DNA from 2 places in the Paenibacillus liaoningensis genome. Region 2 is predicted to be linked to the other one. Evidence: a T-box and tRNA genes for the amino acid it is inferred to sense, from the RefSeq annotation. Region 2 holds a T-box; the other holds one or more tRNA genes.
What was found. A T-box is a leader RNA that pairs with one kind of tRNA and senses whether it is charged. The one in region 2 lies ahead of AC6B99_RS09980 (valine--tRNA ligase), so its partner is inferred to be a tRNA-Val.

Region 1: it encodes a tRNA-Val, which carries the amino acid that the T-box ahead of AC6B99_RS09980 (valine--tRNA ligase) is inferred to sense. The anticodon was not compared.

Annotation. Positions count from the first base shown of each region.
Region 1 covers NZ_JCAALU010000023.1:98,793-103,217, forward strand. The annotation lists partial or broken gene AC6B99_RS29415 (IS256 family transposase) at 1-632, shown strand, start outside; gene AC6B99_RS29420 (helix-turn-helix transcriptional regulator) at 1,128-1,358, opposite strand; gene AC6B99_RS29425 (helix-turn-helix domain-containing protein) at 1,427-1,801, shown strand; tRNA gene AC6B99_RS29430 (tRNA-Val) at 2,324-2,396, opposite strand; gene exlX (expansin ExlX) at 2,540-3,199, opposite strand; gene AC6B99_RS29440 (YolD-like family protein) at 3,422-3,667, opposite strand.
Region 2 covers NZ_JCAALU010000006.1:88,106-92,530, reverse strand. The annotation lists gene AC6B99_RS09990 (RluA family pseudouridine synthase) at 1-596, shown strand, start outside; gene AC6B99_RS09985 (LysM peptidoglycan-binding domain-containing protein) at 728-2,290, shown strand; T-box leader at 2,447-2,679, shown strand; gene AC6B99_RS09980 (valine--tRNA ligase) at 2,756-4,425, shown strand, end outside.

The DNA of each region.
Region 1 (4,425 bases), on a different contig from region 2:
GTACCGGGAAAACGAAAAAGACGGTAACGAGCGAGTACGGCGAAATGGAGATAGCCGTGCCTCGTGATCGTCATGGTGAGTTTGAGCCCGTTATTGTAAAGAAGCATCAGTCCACCGTCACCGGTATTGAAGACCAAATCATCGCGATGTACGCGAAAGGTGTCAGTACGAGGGATATTCAAGATCACCTCCATCATTTGTACGGAATAGACGTCTCACCAACCATGATTTCAAACGTGACGAACAAAATCGTCCCCCTCATTAAAGAATGGCAGAATCGGCCGCTGCAAGGCATCTACGCAGTCGTATTTATGGATGCAATTCATTACAAAGTGAAACAAGACGGCGCCATTGTGAATAAGGCAGCCTACATGGTCATTGGCATCGATTTAGATGAAAACAAGGACGTATTAGGCATGTGGATTGGGGAGCACGAGTCCGCTAAATTTTGGCTCAGTGTATTAAACGAGCTTAAAAACCGTGGTGTACAGGACACTCTGATCACCTGTGTGGATAACCTCACAGGCTTCTCCCAGGCCATCTCCGCCTGCTATCCGAACACCGAGATTCAGAAATGCATCATTCACCAAATCCGTAACTCCATCCGTTACGTCTCCTACAAGGATCTAAAAAATGATGTCAGTTACAATATTTATATCAGTCTCCAATTTTGAAACTGATTCTTTTTTCGTTTCACTCATACATGCTTTTCTCCTCTCTCTTACATTCGTCCCATTACTACCTAGAAGACCAAGTATTTCGAGTATCAACACTTAAATCATCTGCCGCCGCTGCAACGGTGGCTTTTTCATTGCTATCTGACATAATGAATGTTCCTCCTCTTATGATTACTATGGTTTGTAGTTATCTTCTTGTTCCCGCTTCCAATCATCCTCTCTTAACGTCAATGTTTCATCCGCTTTCATACTAAGACTTTCTCGGATTCTCCGTTCAGCTGCCGCCACTTCTTCCGAAATGATTGTTCTTATGGATAACTCAATTGAAATATCCAGCTTACAGCCCCCTAAATCGTATTTTAAATACATTTTATAGGCAAAAAAATAAGCACACCTTTACATCCTATTTTAAATACAGTATTATGAATTTGTCGTATTAATAATACTGTTTTATAGATCAGGAAATAAGACTCTCGGCTCGCCTTTTAGTCGGTCGCAAATTCTATTCATTAGTTTAACACTTGGATTTACACGACCGTATTCTAAGCTTCGGATATGATCAACATGTACTGATAACTCAGAAGCCAGTGCTTCTTGAGTCAACCCCTCATCAACCCTAGCTTTTTTGAGTTCGACTCTTTTCAATTTGTCACCACCTTGTTTATTCGTTGTGATCATCATGCATTGTATTTCAAATACAGTCAACAGTATTTTTAATACAATTTATTTCGGAAGGATGTAAAGTTATTATGTCACTAGGAAGCCGTATTAAAGTTCTAAGAAAATCCCTCTATCTTACACAAAAACAAATTGCGGATAAGTTAGGGATGGGCAATTCCAATTTCGGGCACATCGAAAATGACAGAGTAACGCCTACTAGCAAAGATTTAGACACCCTAGCGGAAATTCTCGGGACTTCTACGGATTACCTTTTAGGACGCGAGGAACAAATTCAAGCCCCTTCTTGGGCAACAGAAAACGACATTTTTGATTTAAAAAGGTTGTTAGAAGCTGATGGTGAAGTGCTATTTGATGGCGCGCCAATAAGTAAGGAAGACAAACTTAAAGCAAAAGAATTTCTAACAGTTCTTTTTTGGGAAAGTAAGAAGAAGCAAAATAAATAGCAAAAAAAATGCATAACACTCTATGATCTTGCGCTTCCACCGCTGCGAGGCGGTTTCTTATAGACAAAAAAAGAACATACGTTCTGTTGAGGGGAATGAAATGCCAAAAGGTAGCATCGAAAAGAGAGGAGAAAACACTTGGAGATTACGAGTCGATTTATTAAATTTCACGGGCTACGACACAGTTCAGGTACTCTAATGTTAGAAGATGGCGAAGATGATGCAGCTAACTTTGATTCCCTTCTCATTGCGATTCAGCGTAGACTAGGGCATGCCAGGTTATCGACCTCAGCTGACACTTACATGCATATCACCAAAAAAGTTAGACAACGCACAGCGAATAAATTCGATAAATTTTCTAGAAAAAGTACACAAGATTGATCCTGAATAGTCTTATAAAATCAATTAGCAAAGAATCCGTCCCCAGAATGTCCCCAGATCGCTTTTCACTGACAGTAAGCAAAAAATTGAAAAAACCCAAGAAACCATATATAATGCGGCTTCTCAGGCTTTTTCTTTGTATGATCTGTAGTGGGCTCGAACCACTGACCCCTACCCTGTCAAGATAGTGCTCTCCCAGCTGAGCTAACAGATCGTATATTAGCGACGTTTATTAATATACCAAGCTTGAGCGGAAAAGTCAACCATTTTGCTATTATTTTTTTTGAGCTTCAAAAAAAGCTTCGTCCTCCAATCAACCGGAGAATGAAGCTTTTTGTTTTCAGCCTATGCTCCATTTCAGCTCGGGAATTGAACATTTCCCGGAACTATATAAGCGCCTGATGTACCGTTTGCTGGAAGTGCGGGAATCGTATCCAGAACCGCTTTCCCGCGAATATCGGTTATCCGAACCTGCAGCGGGCTTGTCCCCATGTTCGTGCCCAAGAAATGGTTATAGTCCATTTTCTCCAGATTGATCCACGCGCCAGCCTTCTTATATTCCATTTTCATGACCGGATAAAAATGATTGCGTACTTGAATGGCTGCCCACCACTGGCTGCTGCCTTCCTTCACCCGGTACGAAAAATTGCCGGTTATCGGCGCTTTCACGACTTTCCATGAAATATTGATTTTGCCTGCCGATATTTCCCCAATTTTAGCAAAAGCGTTTGGGGACAAGTCAAGCGCTCCCGGAGCGCCTTCCGGGTACAAATCGGTGACATAAACGACCGTTTTGCCCTTAGGCCCTGTAACCTCCAAGTAAGCGCCCGCAAGCGCCGCTTTGACCCCATTGTAATTCATATCAGTCGGATTTAAGGCCGTTATTTCCATATTCGGATTAATCGGATCAAGCAGTACTGCACCGCCCGAATATCCCGAGCCTGTATATGTCGCATAGCTTGTACGCACATCGTTCCAAGCTGCAAACGCCTGCACCGCCGGGTACAAAACGAACATCGCAAGACAAACGATTCCAAATTTGACTACACCGTTCTTTTTTTTCATAACAGAAACCTCCTCCACATTTTTGAAACCCTAAATCTACCAGTAGAGTCCATTCTAAGTGGTGAGGAGGAATATTTGCTAGCACTTTCGATACTTCTTTTCTAGCATTTTAATGACATTTCCCAACAATACTAGACTTTATTCGTCAAAAACAAGGAGCGTCTGCCGCTTCGGCTAGCTTGCGTTATTGTTCACCTTCATAATATCCATGAACGGAATTTTAGTAATTTCTTCACCTTTCGCTACGTGCACCAGCCTCGTCCGGGAATCCATTTTTACAATTAGCCCCGCAACGGGTTCTTCCCAGTTCCACACCTCAAAAAGCAGCTCAATACCCTCTTGATACGCTTCAACCAGGCGCTCTCCGAGCTCCTCCAATTCAAACTCATCCCTTGTCGGGCGCTTTGGTTTCTTTGCCATTACTTCCGTCTCCATTCTATGTTTTAGTACATGACCTTCATTTAACTCATGCCTTTTTCAACCCATCTTTAAATCATACCCTTTCTTCAAAGCATTTGTCATGGAGATTATGAAATTAGGCAAAAAAGCATCCCCCTGCCATAACATGGCAAGGGGATGCTTCTTCTCTATTTTTAACTTAGAACGCATGGTTAAGGAAATACTGATTAGGTCAGGATGGAACTAAGCCGCTTCTATTACCACATACAGGAGCAAATGATGATAACCAATAGAATGAACAGTACAAGAATAGCGCCTGGGCTTGTGAAAGCACCGCCTACTTTATTTCCGCAGCCACCGTATCCTGGACCTACTCCTACATTTCCTACTTCATATCCCATTTCGTTGCTCATCTCCTTTTTTTAAGGTACACAGCATCATATGGTCAAAAGCCAAAAAGGGTTGGGCTTTCAGGCAAAATGGGTATTTGCCTCGATGGACGGGTGCCGCTGCTTCTTTTTTTAATTTTCCGTTTACATTACGTTCATTCCCAGATAATTAAACAGGTGCATACTGACTTTAAGCAGGAGGTGATTCACCCATGTATTATGAAGAAGATCGCGTACCGTTCGATGCGCCAGATGAAGTCATTGTCAAAGAGGAGAAAAAAGAATAAGGAAACGCCAAGGCTTCCCGGACACAATGGGAGCTTTTTTTATTTTATTTTCAGCTTCGTTTCAGTGCAGTTTCAGATGGTTAATCCATACTAGCAACATACT
Region 2 (4,425 bases):
TGCCTGTGCATGGCACAGGTGCCAATCAGGCGGGAACGCTGGATGAAGCGGCGGCTCGTCATATGCTACTGCAAGGAGATCCGCTGCCTGTCCGTCATATCCATCGTCTCGATGATGATACATCGGGCCCCGTGCTTTATTCCAAAAATGATTTCGCCCAGTGGAAGCTGGACGAAGCGATGCGCCGCAAGGCGATCGACCGCCGCTATATGGCGTTTGTTCAAGGACGGCTGCGTCCGCCTGCGGGAACCGTTGACGCTCCGATTGGCAAGGACCGCCATCATCGCTCCAGACGGCGTGTGACCCAGGGCGGCGATGCCGCTGTTACCCATTATGAAACGGCCGAGATGTATGCCGGAGCGACGCTGGTCCGTTTGCAGCTGGAGACGGGACGTACGCATCAAATACGCGTCCATATGAGCCACTTGGGCCATCCCCTGATTGGGGATTCGCTTTATGGCGGCTCTGTGCAGCTGCTGAAGACGCAGGCGCTGCATGGCGAACGCCTTATTTTTGCCCACCCGTGGACAGATTCGCCTGTGGAAGTTGCGGCGCCAGAGCCCGCTTGGCTTCCCGAATTGCGAGCTAAATTATAGCCTCTGCAAAAGATAGTCATGCTCTCCCCCCTTTGCCCATATAGATAATTAGTGAGAGTAGCATTTTTAGCCCAAGCATTGTCTAAGAGACTGCGACGAAATGGGTCAGTATAGGGAGGGAGGACTTGAGCGTGACGGATCAAACGAAAGGCTTGCGCTTTGACGTGTATGAACGCGTGCATCTGTCGGATGAAGTTGCCGATATCGATGAACTGGAAGAAATTGAGCTTGTGCCTCGCATTCAGGTTGTTGAGCAGGGGGACCATGCGGTTTTGAAAGGCCAGCTGCTACTAAGCGGGGTATATCGCAGTACGAACGAAGCCGCTCCGCTTCAGGCATTGGAGCATTTCATTCCCGTCGAAATTACGATGCCGATGAACCGGATTTCACGGCTGGACGATGTGACGGTGGAAATTGATAATTTTGACGTGGATTTGCTTTCCTCGCGAACGCTTAACATTACCGGTGTGTTGTCGCTGCGCGGCATTCTTGTGGAGCCGCAGCAGGAAGTGGAGGAAGCGTGGCGCGAGGAGCCATTCACCGTCGTCCATGATCGCGTAGATACGAGCCAGGCTTCGTACGATGAGGAGCTTCAGCGTAGCGGCGGCGAACCATTTGCTGCTGACGAGGCGCAGGTGGCGGACCAGGCCGCTTATGGGCTGCAAGCTGAACCCTATTTTGCTGGACAGGAAGGACAATTGCCTTTCAGGGGGGAGCAGGAACAGAATCAAGGTTATAATGAGGCACAAGAGTATAATGAGGCACAAGGGTATAATGAGGCACAAGAGTATAATGAGGCTCAAGTGTTTATTGGGGCTCAACAGTTCGCTGAGTCTGAATCCGAGATTGAGGCTTACAATGCTAGTAATGCATATAATGAGCGGACGTATGAAGCGGCTGATGAAAGCGCGGAAGCAGAAGGGCCGAAGGCTGGCGTTACGATCTCGCCTTCGCCGCGTGACGCAGGCTTGTCAGCAGCAGAGTGGTTTCAGGGGCAGGATCATTCCGGGGCACAGCCGAACTTTAACGCTAATTTCAATCCACCGCCTGCTTTTGCACAGCAGCCAGTCGTAACTGGGCTTGGTCATGGCATTGCGCAGGAAAGGCAGCAGGGAGCTTCTGCCTATCAACAGGCGGAGGACTTTGGCTGGAGCCCAGGGGGACAACCGCAGCAGGCAGAGGAAACTTACATTCCGGCGGGGGCAGAGCAAAGCAGCTACGACACATCCCCGTGGCAGGATAGCGAGCTGGAGCGTTTGAACGAATGGCAGGAGGGGGAGGAAGCTGGTGCGGAGCAGCAAGCGGAGCCGGAGAAGCAGGAGATGCGCATTGCCTTTGGCAGCAAGGCGCCGGAAGCAACTGGAGCTCCTGCATCAGGCGTCGGGCTTGTGACGCTGCTGCAAACGAGCAAGCGCGAGCAATTAGCGCGGCAGGCTGAGCAGGAGGCGGCGGATTATGCGCTTGAGCAGACGAAGGCTCAGCAGCCGGCAGGCGATGAAATCGAGTGGCGCAATTTATTTTTGAAGCAATCCGATGAGCATGAATTCCGTAAAATCCGGGTATGCATCGTGCAGCGCGACGAGACGCTGGAGTCCATTGCAGTGCGCTACAGCTTGAACCCGCGTGAGATTTTGCTGTACAACGGCTTGAATGAGTCGGCGGTATCGGAAGGGCAGCTGCTTTATATTCCGTAGCAGCAGGCTGTTAAATAAAAGGAGCTTTGACCTGTGAAATAACAGTCAAAGCTCTTTTTTATGTGCCCAGCAAGTATAAAAGAGCTTGAATGTGCCTTGTTGTTTGACTTTTTTTCACAAAGAGGGTATTATTAAATAAATATGTCTTAAAGTCAACGAACGACGTTGAAGGGGAAGAGTACGCAGCCAAGCCTTCAGAGAGCGGAGCCGTTAGTGCTGAGAGTTCCGCAGGATTTTACTCGTACAAGTCGCCCTGGAGTTGCTTGAATCAAGCGGATTGTTATTCGTTAATTCAAGCCGGCCACAGCCGTTATCTGTTTGAGTGCCGTGCAGCTGCAAGACGCGCGGAACAAAGGTGGTACCACGGAAGCTAACCTTTCGTCCTTTGCTATAAGGGCGGAAGGTTTTTTTGTATTCAAAATTAAAGTAATGATGCCATTATGCGATATGTGGAGGATGGAGCTTATGTCTGAAAATCAAACGACGCCGGCGATGCCGACGACCTACGACCCGAAAGCCGCTGAACTGAAGTGGTATGACTTCTGGATGGATGGAAAATTTTTTGAAGCGGGCAAGCGCCCGGAAGCCAAGACCTATACGATCGTTATTCCCCCGCCGAATGTAACGGGAATTTTGCACATTGGGCATGCGCTCGATTTCACTTTGCAGGATATTCTCATTCGCTTTAAGCGGATGCAGGGCTTTGATGCTTTGTGGCTGCCAGGAACGGACCACGCAGGCATTGCGACACAGACGAAAGTGGAGCAGAAGCTCCGCGAGCAAGGACAATCCCGCTACGATCTGGGACGCGAGGCTTTTTTGGAGCAGGTCTGGGATTGGAAGGAGCAATATGCGGGAACGATTCGCGGCCAATGGGCAAAAATGGGGCTGTCGCTTGATTATTCGCGCGAACGATTCACGCTTGATGAGGGGCTGTCGAAGGCTGTGCGCGAGGTGTTTGTACAGCTTTACAAGAAGGGCCTCATTTACCGCGGCAAAAAAATCATCAACTGGGATCCGGCTGCTAGAACGGCTTTGTCCGATATTGAGGTTGAGCATAAAGAGCTGAACGGTCATTTGTATCATTTGCAATATCCTTTGAAGGACGGCTCAGGGCATATTACGGTTGCGACAACGCGTCCGGAAACGATGCTGGGCGATAGCGCGGTTGCCGTTCATCCTGAAGATGAGCGATACCAGCACCTCATTGGTCAAATGATCGTATTGCCGGTCATTGGACGCGAGATTCCGATTATTGGCGACGAATACGTTGACAAGGAATTTGGCTCCGGCGCTGTAAAAATTACGCCTGCCCATGATCCGAATGACTTCGAGGTTGGCCTTCGTCATGATTTGCCGCAAATTATCGTTATGGACGAGTCCGGCAAGATGAATGCGGAAGCTGGCCCTTATGCGGGACTGGACCGTTTCGACTGCCGCAAGCAGCTCGTGAAGGATTTGCAGGAGCAGGGCGTGTGCGTTCAAATCGAGGATCACGTGCATCAGGTTGGCCACAGCGAGCGCAGCGGTGCGGTCGTTGAGCCGTATTTGTCCACGCAATGGTTCGTTGAAATGAAGCCGCTCGCGGAGCAGGCGATTAATGCGCAAAAATCCGGCGAAGGCGTAAACTTCGTTCCAGACCGTTTTGAGAAAATTTATTTGCAATGGATTGAAAATGTACATGACTGGTGTATTTCCCGCCAGCTGTGGTGGGGACACCGTATCCCTGCTTGGTATTGCGACGCTTGCGGTGAAATGCATGTTTCCGACGAAGATGTAACGAGCTGTTCTTCTTGTGGCAGCACGGAGCTGCGCCAGGACGAGGATGTTTTGGATACATGGTTCAGCTCGGGTCTATGGCCATTCTCGACGCTTGGCTGGCCAGAGCAAACCGAGGACTTAAAACGCTTCTATCCGACGAATGTTTTGGTGACGGGCTATGACATTATCTTTTTCTGGGTATCTCGAATGATATTTACTGCACTGGAGTTCACAGATCAAAAGCCGTTTAAGGACGTGCTGATTCATGGTCTTGTACGCGATGCGAACGGCAATAAAATGTCCAAGTCGCTTGGCAACGGCGTCGATCCGCTCGAAGTCATTGAACAGTACGGCGCAGATGCGATGCGTTATAT